DNA from 2 places in the Aneurinibacillus uraniidurans genome. Region 2 is predicted to be linked to the other one. Evidence: riboswitches for the same ligand, from Rfam matches in the RefSeq annotation. Region 2 holds a riboswitch; the other holds the start of a gene.
The links. A riboswitch is a leader RNA that binds a small molecule or an ion and turns the genes downstream of it on or off. The one in region 2 is predicted to bind S-adenosylmethionine.

Region 1 (7,666 bases), 1.5 Mb from region 2:
ATGATTTCGTATGGAGGGACACGTGAAAGCAAGTCCTCGTTTTAGAAGACTATGTAACCAATTTTCAACCATTTTAGGTGGAACAGAGCATGAAATTACAAAAGGTCCAGTTTGTTTTGTTACTAGAAATAGGAAATTTAACGCCGCGATTTTAGGAAGACGCACCACATCTCCATTGGTTCGTTATCAACTGTTCTCGTTTGAATCACTGGACAGTTCAGGTCGCGCACTGTGTTTAGGGGAAACGGCCCTCTTCCAGAACCAAGTAAATCGATTGCTGTCAAATCTTCGCAAGAACGGGATCAAAGTAACAGCAGTCCATAATCACTGGCTGTTTGAGAATCCACGTCTTATGTATATTCACTGGGAGTCGATCGATAATCCTGTTGCATTTGCAAGGAAAGTAAAACGTTCTATTGCCTTCTTAGGTTAGTTATGAGGAATCGTACTAACATGAAAGGTATTCCCCGTCGCTGACGGGTCTTTTTCTTTTTGGCAATGAGTAATACTGTCAAAGCAAGGACAAGTCTTTTTCGCTCAGTCATGATAACGGGAATTTTCAAGATTGTCGTCAAACTTTCCAAAACTGTTTCAGCCATTTAATGTGGTAAAGGTTTTATCATAAAATAAGTTTGAGTAAGAAAACGGGTAGTGTTTTTGAGTAAGTAAAGCACTGCTTTTTCTTTTAGTTATGAAGGCAGGTCTCATGTATATGTACATAAATCCATAGAACCCCTTGTTTTTGAAAGCTATAAATTCTTTTGAAATAGTAATCGCTCGCGAAGAGATTATCGATACATATTGTTTTCTCTTCATGATTTATGTGAATATTTTAATACTTAAAACTTTATCGATAAATATAATAATGTTGTAATATATCGAAAAAATCATTATAATAATATTTGTCATAAAGACAGTTGTCTTTATGGGGTGGAATATGATGAGGCTGGCCTCTATTAGATGAACCTTTGGAGAGACTATAAAAGAGAACCAAAGGAGAAAATCAAAGCCAAACCCTAGGAGTAAGGTTGGTACATATCTAATAAAAGTCACCTATATATTCGAACGATCTATTTGTAATAGACGTAACTCTATCGCAGGGTTATGAGAAATGGATAGCTCGATAGTAGCAATATTACAGTTTTATCTTAAAGTAGTGGGGGAACATCGATGAAAAGTATACTGAAAAAGTGGGGTCAATTGGGCCTGGTAAAACAAATAATTGTAGGTTTGATTATTGGTATTATCCTGGCTGTAACGATCCCCGGAACAGCAAAACCTATTGTAATTTTAGGCACTTTATTTGTAGGTGCTTTGAAAGCAATCGCACCTGTGTTGGTACTCTTCTTGGTTATGTCAGCCATCGCTCAACATAAGAGTGGACACCAAACGAATATGAAGTCCATTATCTTCCTATATCTTTTAGGAACCTTTTTAGCTGGATTAATCGCCGTTATTATGAGTTTTATTTTTCCTGTAAGCTTAACACTTGCAAAGGGTGCTGAGGGTGTGACGGCTCCTGATGGTGTTGTAGAGGTTCTCAAAACATTACTGCTAAACGTTGTTGATAACCCAGTTAAGGCCATTTATAATGCGAACTATATCGGTATTTTAGCTTGGGCGGTACTCCTTGGTTTGGCTTTACGAAATGCTTCTGATACGACAAAAACGATGATTTCTAATTTTTCAGATGCTGTATCCAAAATGGTTACATGGGTGATTAAGTTTGCACCATTAGGAATCATGGGTCTAGTATTTGAGTCTATTACTAAAAATGGAATTGAGTCGTTACTAGGCTATGGGAGATTACTTGCTGTTTTGATTGGTTGTATGTTCTTCGTAGCGCTTGTTGTCAATCCAATCATTGTGTTCGTAGCTATACGTAAAAACCCGTTCCCGCTTGTTTTTAAGTGCTTAAAGGAAAGCGGTATTACAGCATTCTTTACACGCAGCTCAGCTGCAAATATTCCTGTAAATATGAAATTATGTGAAAATCTGGGTTTGGATAAGGATAGTTATTCCGTATCCATTCCATTAGGTGCAACCATTAATATGGGTGGTGCCGCTGTTACAATTTCTGTTTTGACACTTGCGGCGGTTCATACACTTGGTATTCAGGTGGACATTCCTACAGCCATCATCCTCAGCGTACTATCAGCTATATGTGCTTGTGGTGCTTCAGGGGTTGCTGGTGGATCTTTGTTACTGATTCCTCTAGCATGCAGCTTATTTGGAATCCCAGCTGATGTTGCTATGCAGGTAGTTGGAGTAGGCTTTATCATCGGTGTTTTACAAGACTCTTGTGAAACAGCGCTTAACTCATCTACAGACGTACTTTTCACAGCAACAGCTGAATTTAAAGAGCGGCGTAAAGAAGGAAAAGAAATAAATATCAACAAAGTAGCATAAAGAAGAAATCTGATTGAACTACACCCTAATTGTTAGAAGCGACTAACAATTGGAGGTGTAGTTTTTTATTATCTGGATGATTAATCACTACATGAGAAGCGGATGAACTTCTCTTTCTTTTTTTTCAGATTCTTGATACGCTGTAAAAAGATAAAACAACACAAGAAATACAGGGGGAGCAGTCATGACATGGGATATCCTGAACGTGATTGGGACAATTGCGTTCGCATTGAGTGGTGCAGTCGTAGCCATGGAGGAGGAATATGATATATATGGCGTATTCGTCCTTGGAATGGCCACGGCGTTTGGCGGTGGAGTGCTGCGCAATATTTTTATCGGCATTCCGGTTCCGACCTTATGGGAGCAGGGACCCCTTCTGTGGACGGCGACCATTGCGATGGCAATTTGTTTCTGCCTGCCGGTTGCGCTAATTCGATATTGGAAGCGCTGGGAACAGCTGCTGGATGCAATTGGACTGGCAGCGTTTGCCGTACAGGGGGCGTTGTATGCAACACAGTTGGGTCGTCCGCTAAGTGCGGTTATGGTAGCGGCCGTTATGACCGGAATCGGTGGCGGTATGATTCGCGATGTGCTGGCTGGACGTAGGCCGATGGTGCTGCGCGATGAGATTTATGCATTGTGGGCGATTCTTGCCGGACTTCTCATCGGAACGGGGATCATTTCCCATTCCAATCCGATACAGTTGTATGGGCTGTGTGCGCTCATTACGGTTCTGCGTATGTTGTCTGTTTTCTATAAATGGCGCTTGCCGCGCCGTGGTTTGCAGAAAGGTTTGATCTAATATCGTCATAAGAAATAGGCTGTCCCGAAAGTCAGAAGATGGCGAACGGGACAGCCTTGTTTTTCTTGGTGGAGGGTTTCGCCAAAGTGTGGTGGAGGAGCCGGGATCGGGTAGGGCCTCGTCACTTCGCTACGAAGTAGGGGCTGTCCGCTCCTAGCATACTTTGGGGAAACATCATCAAGCAATATCAAGAAGCTGAGCTTTGCTATGCAGGTAAAAAATAAAGGAAGCAGGCTTTCGAAAAGACAGTGGCTACCCGAGCAAATCCATTCTGGCGAAGAGAGTTTTTTGTAAATCAAAACGTTGTGCGGGGAGTGGGAGAAGGAAGGAGAAAGAGCGCCTGTATGCGCCTACACAGCGGAGGGAGAGCGGCGAACGAGCCTTTGCCCGCAATTCTTCGATGAATCAACATCGTAGTCCTTTCTTTGCGGGCACGTTCGTCGGTCTCCCGGAGCGGACAGTCCCCACTTCCGTGCAAGTGTACCGAAGCGAGAGCTCCTTCCTTCTCCTACTCCCTCTCACCAACCCTTGTTGATTCTACAAAAAGAGGCTAGATCGTCCAGTCGCTCCATTCACTTTTTTGCGCTTCAACTTGCGCAAGCCAGTCGGAAGTAGCTGAGAATAATTCGCGTCGTCCAGCAAGAGAGGCGAAGACATGGTCCGCTCCGTCAATTAGCTTTGTGTCACACCGTCCAGCCGCGCGTCGCCGCAGCGATTCACGATACAAGCCGCAATAATCGCACGGAATGTCTGTATCATTTGTGCCGTGTGCGACAAATACATCTCCATAAAATACAGACGCCGTATCAGCTAATGGCTGCACATGAGCAAGTGAATGAAAAAATGCAGGGCGGAGGGCATATCCGAGATGATCCGTCGTGCCTGTTTGTTCGGCTTCTTCATATGCATCACGGCCGACAATGCGGACAATATCATAAAATGGATGTGCAACTGGCGCCCATAAAATTAAAGAAGATACGCGCGAATCGCGATTAGCTGTCAGACGAGCAACGGCACCGCCCAGACTGTGTCCAAGCAAGGTAATGCGCGAGGCGTCGACACAATCGATACTTCGTACATAGTCGAGTACGTGGCGTGTTTGGGCAATGAATGATTCCATTGTATTGTCGCCATATTTCCCGCCGCTTTCCCCACATCCGGCATAATCAAACCGGAGCACGAAATAGCCTTCTTCAGCAAATCGACGTGCAGCCTCTACGAACAGTCTGTTCTGACCGATTCGGCTACCGACGAATCCGTGACAAATAATAATCGCGGGCCAGCGTTTATTCGGGTCGCAGCGTGTGTGGGGCGCTGGATAATGAACAGTGGCCGCTAATTCAATTTTATCGTAGGAAATGTGAATGACTCGTTCCATAATTGTCGCCTCCTGAAATAAAAAAATCCCTATTCTGTACGGAGAAAAGGGACAAGTGAATGCAAAAGTCCGCTTCCTCATCTGTCAGAACCACTCGTTCTGTAGGATGTGGCACCTTGCAGAATTGCTGGTTGCCGGGCTTCATCGGGCCTATTCCCTCCGCCGCTCTTGATAAGAAATGGATCACCATATAAAGTTCAACCGATATCGTTATGATTAGTATATATAAAAGCGGAATCGGGCGTCAAGGATTAATATAAACAATTCTTATTTATATACTATGAATTAATTGTACTAAAATACTGCGTACATAAACATATACCAAATAAAAACATGATAAGATAAAAAAAGGAGGGATGGCTGTGGATGCGATAATTTGGACAGGAATCGGCGTGTTATTTTTGTTAAGCCTGGCGGGTGTTATAATCCCGATCATTCCTGATGCACTGCTTGTGTGGATTGGATTTTTAACATACAAATTTGCGCTCGGTCATGTACCGTTAACGTGGACGTTCTGGGTTCCGATGACCGTACTGACAGCTTTATTGATCGGGGCAGATTTGCTATCGAACGCGTATTTTCTGAAAAAGTATGGGGGAGATAAATGGTCCATGATCGTGGCTACGGTCGGCCTATTGGCTGGACCGCTGCTTCTCGGGGCTTTTCTGGGGCCATTTGCGATTTTGGTTGGTCCGTTTCTTGCGGTCTGGGGCCTTGAGGTGGTACGAGGAAAAGGGGCCTTGGCAATGCGAATTGCGACTGGAACGGTACTCGGATTTTTAAGCAGCACCGTTGCAAAAATTATCATTCAACTGGTTATGATTATCTGGTTCCTGATCGTTGTGTTATAACGCGTATATAAGAAGAAAGAAGACCCACTGGCTACTAAAAGTCAGCGGGTCTTCTTTCTTCTTGTATGGCTTAGTGAATGTTGCGGTATACGCCGATAACTTTGCCAAGAATCGTTACAGCTGGAAGTAAAATTGGTTCCATGGATTGATTCTCTGGTTGAAGGCGGATGTGATTTTTTTCTTTAAAGAAGCGCTTCACAGTTGCTTCGTCTTCCTCGGTCATCGCCACAACAATATCTCCATTATTGGCAACCTGCTGCTGACGGACGATTACGTAATCGCCATCGAGAATTCCGGCGTCTATCATGCTTTCGCCTTGAATGCGCAGCATATAGACAGTATCCGCTCCTACCATGTTCTCCGGTAGAACAAAATGCTCTTCTACATTTTCTACAGCGGTAATAGGCAGACCTGCTGTGACTTTGCCCAGGACTGGGACGGTGACAGTCTTAATCCCTATTGGTTCAAGATCTCCTCTTTCACCATCTAGAATCTCAATGGCACGCGGCTTAGTCGGATCGCGACGAATCAGCCCTTTTTTCTCCAGGCGAGCGAGATGACCGTGAACAGTTGAGCTGGAAGCAAGCCCAACGGCTTCTCCGATCTCACGGACAGAAGGCGGATATCCTTTTTCTTTGACTTCGCGCTTTATGTAATCCAGGATGGCAAGCTGGCGGCTGGAAAGCTTTTTCATAGATTTACAACTCCATTCCCCACGGTATATTTTGTTCCTATTATATCAGTATTGTTCGCTATATACAAACATAAGTTCGAATTTTTGTTGACAAGAACACAGGTTCGGTTTACTATGATTTCAGAACGAACGTTCTTATTTTGGTGGGCGTTCTATTACAACAGGACAAGCATATAATCAATCATAGAAGCAGACATACGGGAAGGGGAAGTGAATATGAGCAGGAAGTCATTATGGATCGGAATGATCATCGGAATGTGTGTATGCAGCACGGCGAGCCTTGTATTTGCATCGATCGGGGGCGACCAGTCTACGAAGCCAGCGGGCATCGAGGTTACCGTTCAGGCCGGGGATACGCTTTGGAAAATTGCGAAACGTTATAACGAACAGGCGCATATGTCTACCCAGGAACTCATGTATTACATACAGCAAGAGAATCAGTTGAGCAGTGCTATTATCCATCCAGGGGACGTATTGATCGTTCCGCTAGAATCGTAATTACGAACGTTTATTCCATGCTAGAACTGTGTTATAATAATACTCATGTTTTATGAGAGGGGTTCACGCATGGTAACGGAAGAGAAAATTCGTCGAATTAACGAACTGGCGGCTAAAGCGAAAACGCCGGCAGGCCTTACGGATAACGAGAAGGCGGAGCAGAAAGCGCTTCGTGCTGAATATATTCAGGCTGTACGCCAATCTTTGCAAGTCAACCTCGAATCGATTCACCTGGTGGATGAAGACGGGAAAGATCTTGGTCCGATTTCGAAGAAGCACAAGCCGAAGCATTGACAAAAACCCTCCTGCTAGCCGGAGGGTTTTTTTAATACGTAGATGAGGAGAATATAGTATGAACGTTGTCATATATGCACGCGTCAGCACAGAGCGGAAGGAACAGGAGACAAGCCTTGTGCGACAGCGTGAGGAACTGCGCCAGTATGCGAGTCAGCACGGGTGGCAGGTTGTACGAGAGATCGAGGAAAAAGCGAGCGGATTCGAGATGGAGCGTACCGGCATGATCGAAGCGCTTGATCTTTTGACGAATGGAGAAGCGGAAGCGATCCTCGTACAAGATGAGACACGGCTTGGGCGCGGCAATAGTAAGATTGCACTTCTGCATCAGATTCGTAAGCTTGGAGCGCGTGTGTTCGCATGTGATAATGATGGCGAGCTGCAAGTCACCGAGATGGAAGGGATGGTGCTTGAAATTCTCGCGATTGTTGAAGAATACCAGCGCCGCCTGATCAATCATAAGATTTCGCGCGGCATGCAGCGGGCAATTGCGGAAGGATTCCGGCCGGAAAAAAACTTGAAAAATCTCGACCAAGGTGGCCGCAAGCGCAATGAACTGCCTATTGAGGAGATTGTACGTCTGCGAGCGAAAAAATTGACCTTTGAAGATATTGCGGTTGTGCTGCGCGGACTCGGTTATGAAGCATCACGTGCTACGGTGCATCGCCGCTACCGGGAATATGCAGCGGAACAGGAAGAGTAAGCAGTCCTCGGGACTCGCTTTCTGATCGGGTTCGTTG
Region 2 (7,666 bases):
GCTCGGCCGCGGTGGCTCGGATACGACAGCGGTAGCACTTGCTGGGGCATTACAAGCTGATTTGTGTGAGATTTATACTGATGTTGATGGTGTCTATACAGCTGATCCACGCATCGTACCATCCGCACGGAAGCTTACAACCATCTCACACGATGAGATGCTTGAATTAGCTACACTCGGTGCTGGCGTGCTGCACCCGCGAGCGGTTGAATGCGCTAAACAATATGGGGTACCGCTTGTAGTACGCTCTAGTTTTGGTCATGAAGAAGGAACACGAGTACAGGAGGAAGCAGATATGGAACAAGGACTGATTATTAGCGGAGTCGCTCATGATAAAAACGTAGCGAAAATTACAGTGGCAGACATGCCGGTCCAGGTGGATACGATGTCGAAGCTCTTTACTACACTGGCTGACGAGCATATTAACGTGGACGTGATCATTCAGAGTGCGTACGAGGCAGATACAACGAATGTTTCATTTTCAGTAAGTGGAGATGAAGTAAAGCGGACGCTGCAAATTTTGTTGCGTGAAAAAGAAAATCTGCACTTTGGCTATGCGGTCGCGGAAGAAGAACTGGCTAAAGTATCCATCGTAGGTGCAGGTATGATTACCAATCCGGGAGTAGCGGCTCAGATGTTCCGCTGTCTGGCAGAGGCAGGCATTGAAATCAAAATGGTATCGACATCCGAGATCAAAGTATCGTGTGTTGTACCGCTTGAGCAAATGGAAAATGCCGTTCGCAGCCTGCATACGTCATTTGGGCTTGACGTAGTAGAACGCGCAGTTGTACATTCCGCACAATAACGAAGATTCATAGCAAAAGGCCGGTCTCTTGGACCGGCCTTTTGCTATGGTGTATAAGGTGTGCTGAATCGTACTATGCGGCGTGTTCTGCTTTTGACTGGGCATGTGATGGCATAAGCCCCGCAGCTTTCAGGCGACGGATGACCAGAACGCCGACATAAGACGCAAGTGCAATTTTGAGTAGATCAGGTGCGATAAACGGAGTCATCCCAAGAGCAATCGCTTTGTTCCATGTCAGGTGGGCAACTAGTTTAAGCTGTGCGACACCAAACGCATAAATAATAACCAGGCCCACTACATTAGCAAGAAAAGCGCGGACAACTGTTAGGTTATCCCGCTTGAGCATCATGCCCATCACGAGTGCAGCGGCAATGTAACCAATCAAATAGCCGCCTGTTGGACCGATGAGCACGGCCGCCCCGCTTTTAAACTGAGCGAATACCGGAACCCCAATCGCGCCAAGCAGGATATACAACAATACTGCCAGTGTTCCGTATCTCTGTCCGAGAATAATTACGGCAAGAGCGATCGCAAAGTTTTGCATCGTGAACGGAACCATTGGGAGGAAAGAAATAGATAGCTGTGCACATACAGAAATAATCGCGCAAAATAAGGCCGAAAGAAGCATCATTTTCAAACGTTGACTTTGCATGGTATGTCCCCTCTTTTTGTTAACTTTATTTTATTTAGAGTTTACATAGTGTAGTGCTGAACTGTCAATATTGACATTGCTTTCTAAAGCACGTAGTATTGTAAATAATTATTAAAGACTGAAAAAACTGAATAGCTCTTATCTAGAGAGGTGGAGGGACTGGCCCGATGAAGCCCGGCAACCCCGCAGTAGTATGCGGATAAGGTGCCAATTCCAGCAGGACGTATTGTTCTGGAAGATAAGAGGAGGTCTGGATCGGCATACGCCCCTCTTCTTTTCGATAAAGAAGAGGGTTTTTCTTTTTTCATGGATGCAGCGGAAAAAGCTCGGAAGGAGTGACAGATATAATGGAAAAGACGATGGTGCTTTCAAGCATCACTTTAGAATGTGGGGAGACAATTAGGCAGGTAAAGGTAGCGTATGAAACAAGTGGGACGCTGAATGCGGAGAGAAACAATGCCATTCTCATTTGCCATGCACTGACAGGGGATGCGAAGGCGGTAGGGGACGAAGAAACACCAGGTTGGTGGGAAGGATTAATTGGGCCAGGTCGATATGTAGACACAAATCGATATTTTGTCATTACGTCTAATGTATTAGGCGGCTGTGCAGGAACGACAGGCCCAGCCTCGCTTCATCCAGAGTCTAATACGCCGTACGGAGCTGACTTTCCCGTTGTAACGATTCGGGATATGGTGCAGGTACAGTATGAATTGGTACGGCAGCTTGGGATTAATAAGTTATTTGCGGTAATCGGTGGATCGATGGGAGGAATGCAAGTATTTGAATGGGCTGCATCGTATCCAGAGATGATGGAAGTTGTCGTTCCGATTGCAACTTGTGCTCGTTTGTCAGCTGTGGCGATCGCATATAATGATGTCGGCAGACAGGCAATTTTATCTGACCCGAACTGGCAGTGTGGACATTATTACCCAGGAAAAGGGCCGGTAAATGGGCTGTCTATCGCCCGGATGCTTGGGATGATCACGTATCGAACCGCAGATTTATTTGAATACCGATTTGGTCGCCGTCTGAAAGATGATAAGGGAGATGTGACGAAATTTGACTCCACTTTCCAAATCGAGAGCTATTTGCGCTACCACGGACAGAAACTGGTCGATCGGTTTGACGCTAACAGCTACTTGTATTTGTTAAAAGCGATGGACTCTCATGATATCGGACGCAATCGTGGCGGGATTAAGAAGGCGATTGAAGGCATCCAGGCGCATGTCCTTTCGATTGCGATTTCTGATGATTTATTGTATCCGGCTGATCATCAGGAAGAAGTAGTGGCGATGATGGAGGTAGCTGGAAAAAATGTGGAATATCACTACATTGATTCCATTTATGGCCATGATGGCTTTCTTGTCGAATTTGTGAAGATCGGACCGTTGGTAGAATCCTATCTGAACGAGCAGTATGTAAGGGTGTGCAAGCAGGCCGCTGCTCCCTATTGATTATCGATTAATTTCGACAATTTCTATCAGAGGTTTCCTTGACGCTAACCCCTCCAGAGAGTAAAATGAATTTGTCACAAAGTCTTCATTTTCATAGGCTTCCTTCACAGGGAGCTTTTCTTCATGTCAGAGACTGCCGCAGAGGCGAAGGAGGAGTGGAGAGAGAGAGGATTTTATAGTTTTATAGTGGCAGGAGAGAGTAGCCAACAAGCATGAATTTGTGAAAAAAATGCCAAACTAGAAAAACCAGAGGGTACCATTATGAAAGGGGGAATATGAAAATGATGAATCATCGTCATTTTTTCAACCGTAAACTTCACTCCCTACTCGGCGTAGTTCCGATTGGGGGCTTCCTGTTCGTTCACTTACTTGTGAACTATTACGCAACACGCGGCGAGCCAGCCTTCCTGGAGCGCGTACAAGTCATGGAGGGACTTCCGTTCCTCGCATTGATTGAAATTCTGTTTATTTTCTTACCGATTTTGTACCATGGTATTTATGGTTTGTACATTGCTTTCCAAGCAAAAAACAACGTTGGCAACTACGGCTATTTCCGTAACACAATGTTCATGCTGCAGCGCGTTACGGGCGTAATTACTCTCATCTTTATTACCTGGCACGTATACGAAACAAAAATCCAAATGCTGATCGGCAAAACAGATGCCAACGGTCTCTTTACACTCATGAATGACATTCTCGCGAACAAGGTAATGCTTGCATTTTACATCATCGGCCTTCTTTCTGCCGTGTTCCATTTCGCGAACGGTCTCTGGAGCTTTGCAGTTAGCTGGGGCATTACAGTCGGTCCGCGTGCACAGCGCATCTCTACATATGTGACAATGGCGATTTTCGTACTGATGTCTGCCATGGGTCTGATGGCGCTGTTTGCATTTGCGAATCCGGTTGATGTGGCTCAGGCCATTCAGAAATAGGGGGTTAGAGCATGAGTAAAGGTAAAATCATCGTAGTCGGTGGCGGTCTCGCAGGCCTCATGGCGACTATTAAAGCTGCGGAAGCCGGTTATCCGGTTGAGTTGTTCTCACTTGTTCCGGTAAAACGCTCCCACTCTGTTTGTGCACAGGGCGGTATTAATGGGGCAGTTAATACAAAAGGGGAAGGCGATTCCCCGTGGATTCACTTCGATGATACCATTTATGGTGGCGACTTCCTTGCGAACCAACCGCCAGTTAAAGCAATGTGTGATGCAGCACCTGGTATCATTTATATGTTCGACCGTATGGGCGTTATGTTCAACCGTACGCCAGAAGGTCTGATCGACTTCCGTCGTTTCGGGGGTACGCAACACCACCGTACAGCATTTGCTGGTGCAACAACAGGTCAGCAGCTTCTGTATGCGTTGGACGAGCAAGTTCGCCGCTGGGAAGTAAATGGTCTTGTTACGAAATACGAAGGATGGGAATTCCTGTCCGCTGTTGTAGATGAGCAAGGTACATGCCGTGGTATTACCGCGCAAAACCTGCGCTCAATGGAAGTTAAATCATTCAAAGCTGATGCCGTTATTATGGCAACAGGTGGTCCTGGTATCATCTTTGGTAAATCAACAAACTCTGTTATCAACACAGCGACAGCAGCGTCTGCGATTTACCAGCAGGGTGTTAAATATGCAAACGGTGAGTTCATCCAGATCCACCCGACTGCGATCCCAGGTGATGACAAACTGCGCCTGATGTCCGAGTCTGCTCGTGGTGAGGGCGGTCGTGTATGGACATACAAAGACGGTAAACCGTGGTACTTCCTTGAAGAGAAGTATCCAGCATACGGTAACCTTGTACCGCGTGATATTGCAACGCGTGAAATCTTTGACGTGTGCGTTGTACAGAAACTCGGCATCAACGGTGAGAACATGGTATATCTTGACCTGTCTCACAAAGATCCGCACGAACTTGACATTAAGCTCGGTGGTATCATCGAGATCTATGAAAAATTCGCAGGGGACGACCCGCGTAAAGTTCCAATGAAAATCTTCCCGGCTGTTCACTATTCTATGGGCGGTCTGTGGGTTGATTACAACCAGATGACAAATATCCCAGGTCTGTTTGCAGCTGGTGAGTGTGATTACTCGCAGCACGGTGCAAACCGTCTTGGTGCGAACTCGCTCCTGTCCGCTGTATTCGGCGGCATGGTGGCAGGTCCGAAAGCGATTGAATACATTAAAGGCCTTGATAAGTCTGCAGAAGACGTATCTTCGTCTGTATTCGATGCAGAAGCGAAAAAACAACAAGACAAATACGATAGCATTACTAGCATGACAAGCGGTACAGAGAACGCGTATGTAATCCACCGTGAACTTGGCGAATGGATGACTGATAACGTAACGGTTGTACGTTACAATGATAAGCTGAAGCAGACAGATGAGAAGATTCAAGAACTCATGCAGCGCTATCAGCAAATCAACATCAACGATACAGCAAAATCAAGCAATGCGAGCGCTTCGTTTACACGTCAACTGTGGAACATGCTGCAACTTGCACGCGTTGTTACACTCGGTGCGCTTAACCGTAACGAAAGCCGTGGTGCGCATTACAAACCGGAATTCCCGGATCGTAATGATGAGGACTTCATGAAAACAACCATTGCTGAATTCGATCCAGCTACAAACGGACCGAAGATTTCGTACGAAGATATTGATATTTCGCTGATCCAGCCTCGTAAACGTGACTACTCTTCGAAGCATAAAGTGGCTGATAAGAAAGAAGAGGTGAAATAATCATGGCTGAAAAAACAATTCATTTGGTTGTTACTCGTCAGGATACTCCTGAATCAGCACCATATAAGCAAGAATTCAAAATCCCATACCGTCCGAACATGAACATCATTAGCTGCCTGATGGAAATTCGCCGTAATCCGGTAACAGCAGATGGCAAGCAAGTGGCTCCAATCGTATGGGAAATGAACTGTCTCGAAGAAGTGTGCGGTGCGTGCTCGATGGTTATCAATGGCAAGCCGCGCCAATCTTGTACAGCTCTTGTAGATAAGCTTGAACAGCCGATCCGCCTTGAGCCGATGAGCACATTCCCGGTTGTACGCGACCTGGCTATCGACCGCAGCCGTATGTTCGATGGATTGAAACGTGTAAAAGCATGGATTCCGATCGATGGTACGCATGATCTTGGTCCAGGACCACGCATGCCGGAAGTAGATCGTCAGTGGGCTTATGAACTGTCTCGTTGTATGACATGTGGTGTATGTCTGGAAGCATGCCCGAACGTAAATGATAAATCACCGTTTATTGGTGCATTTGCGATCTCTCAAGTGCGTCTGTTCAATGAACACCCAACAGGTAAAATGAACGCAGAAGAGCGCCTTGAAGGAATCATGGGTGAGGGTGGCGTTACAGATTGCGGTAACTCCCAGAACTGTGTGCAATCTTGCCCGAAAGGCATTCCACTTACAACGTCAATCGCCGCGATGAATCGTGCGACTACGTTGTATTCTATTAAAAACTTCTTCCGTAACTAGTACGGAAGAGAGTGAGAAACCCCCTGCATTCTTTTAATAGAGGATGCAGGGGGTTTTGTCTTTTGACAACCTATTTCTTATCAAGGTTGACATACTGAAAGAATAGTCCGTATAATTATTGTTAACTAAGATTATATAAAAGTTTACAATAATGGAGAGTGACGTATGAGCATACCTGTGATGGAAACAAAACCGACAACGAATTGGATGGCATTAGCAGAAGATGTACTGGCCGGGCGTCAATTGAGCAAGGAAGAAGCACAATCTATTTTGCAGGCACCGGATACAGAAATTTTGAGCCTTCTACAGGCTGCATACCGTATTCGCAGTCATTATTATGGCAATAAAGTTAAACTGAATATGATCATCAATGCTAAAAGCGGTCTTTGTCCAGAAGATTGCGGGTACTGCTCACAGTCGATTGTATCGAATGCACCGATTGAGAAATATCCGCAGCTTTCCAAAGATGTTCTGGTAGATGGGGCGCTGAAAGCGAAAGAAGCAAAAGCCGGTACATACTGCATCGTTATGAGCGGTCGCCGTCCGACTGATAAGGAAGTTGATAATGTTATTGAAGCGGTGAAAGAGATTAAGGAACAGCACAATATGAAAATCTGTGCCTGCCTAGGACTCGTCACACCAGAACAAGCTAAAAAGCTAAAATCAGTTGGGGTGGACCGATTCAATCATAATATCAACACTGCAGCAAGCAATCATGAAAACATTACCTCTACGCATACGTATGAAGACCGCCTGAACACGTTAAATGCGATTAAAGATGCCGGCATGTCACCTTGCTCTGGTGTAATCATCGGCATGGGCGAAACGGATGAAGAAATTGTGGACATGGCGTACACATTGCATGAGCTGAATGCTGACTCCATTCCGGTCAACTTCCTGAATGCCATTCCGGGTACACCACTGGAAAGCATGAAAAAAGTAGGTGCGGTAAAAGCACTTAAAGTCGTAGCACTGTTCCGTTTCATTAACCCGACAAAAGAAATTCGGATTGCCGGAGGCCGAGAAGTGAACTTGCGTCATCTTCAGCCGATGGGGCTGTACGCCGCAAATTCAATCTTCGTTGGCGATTATTTAACGACAGATGGCCAAAAGATGCGCTTTGACCATGAAATGATTGAAGATCTTGGTTTTGAAATTGAAGAATGTGCCTATGATAGCGAGCCGCCGACAGTAATGGCATAAGCATACATGTATTGAAAAGCTCCCGTAATACACGGGAGTTTTTGTTTTTTTATAGTTCTGATAAAATAA

Region 1: another riboswitch for S-adenosylmethionine. It lies ahead of PO771_RS11285 (alpha/beta hydrolase); the one in region 2 lies ahead of metX (homoserine O-acetyltransferase MetX).

Annotation. Positions count from the first base shown of each region.
Region 1 is NZ_CP116902.1:2,257,739-2,265,404, reverse strand. Features, by position in the region: gene PO771_RS11300 (DUF1259 domain-containing protein) at 11-433, shown strand; gene sstT (serine/threonine transporter SstT) at 1,171-2,409, shown strand; gene PO771_RS11290 (trimeric intracellular cation channel family protein) at 2,594-3,211, shown strand; gene PO771_RS11285 (alpha/beta hydrolase) at 3,762-4,589, opposite strand; SAM riboswitch class I at 4,664-4,767, opposite strand; gene PO771_RS11280 (DUF456 domain-containing protein) at 4,952-5,440, shown strand; gene lexA (transcriptional repressor LexA) at 5,511-6,134, opposite strand; gene yneA (cell division suppressor protein YneA) at 6,351-6,632, shown strand; gene PO771_RS11265 (DUF896 domain-containing protein) at 6,702-6,926, shown strand; gene PO771_RS11260 (YneB family resolvase-like protein) at 6,985-7,629, shown strand.
Region 2 is NZ_CP116902.1:718,970-726,635, forward strand. Features, by position in the region: gene PO771_RS03645 (aspartate kinase) at 1-805, shown strand, start outside; gene PO771_RS03650 (biotin transporter BioY) at 879-1,457, opposite strand; SAM riboswitch class I at 1,593-1,702, shown strand; gene metX (homoserine O-acetyltransferase MetX) at 1,805-2,914, shown strand; gene PO771_RS03660 (succinate dehydrogenase cytochrome b558 subunit) at 3,196-3,846, shown strand; gene sdhA (succinate dehydrogenase flavoprotein subunit) at 3,858-5,642, shown strand; gene sdhB (succinate dehydrogenase iron-sulfur subunit) at 5,645-6,394, shown strand; gene bioB (biotin synthase BioB) at 6,560-7,597, shown strand.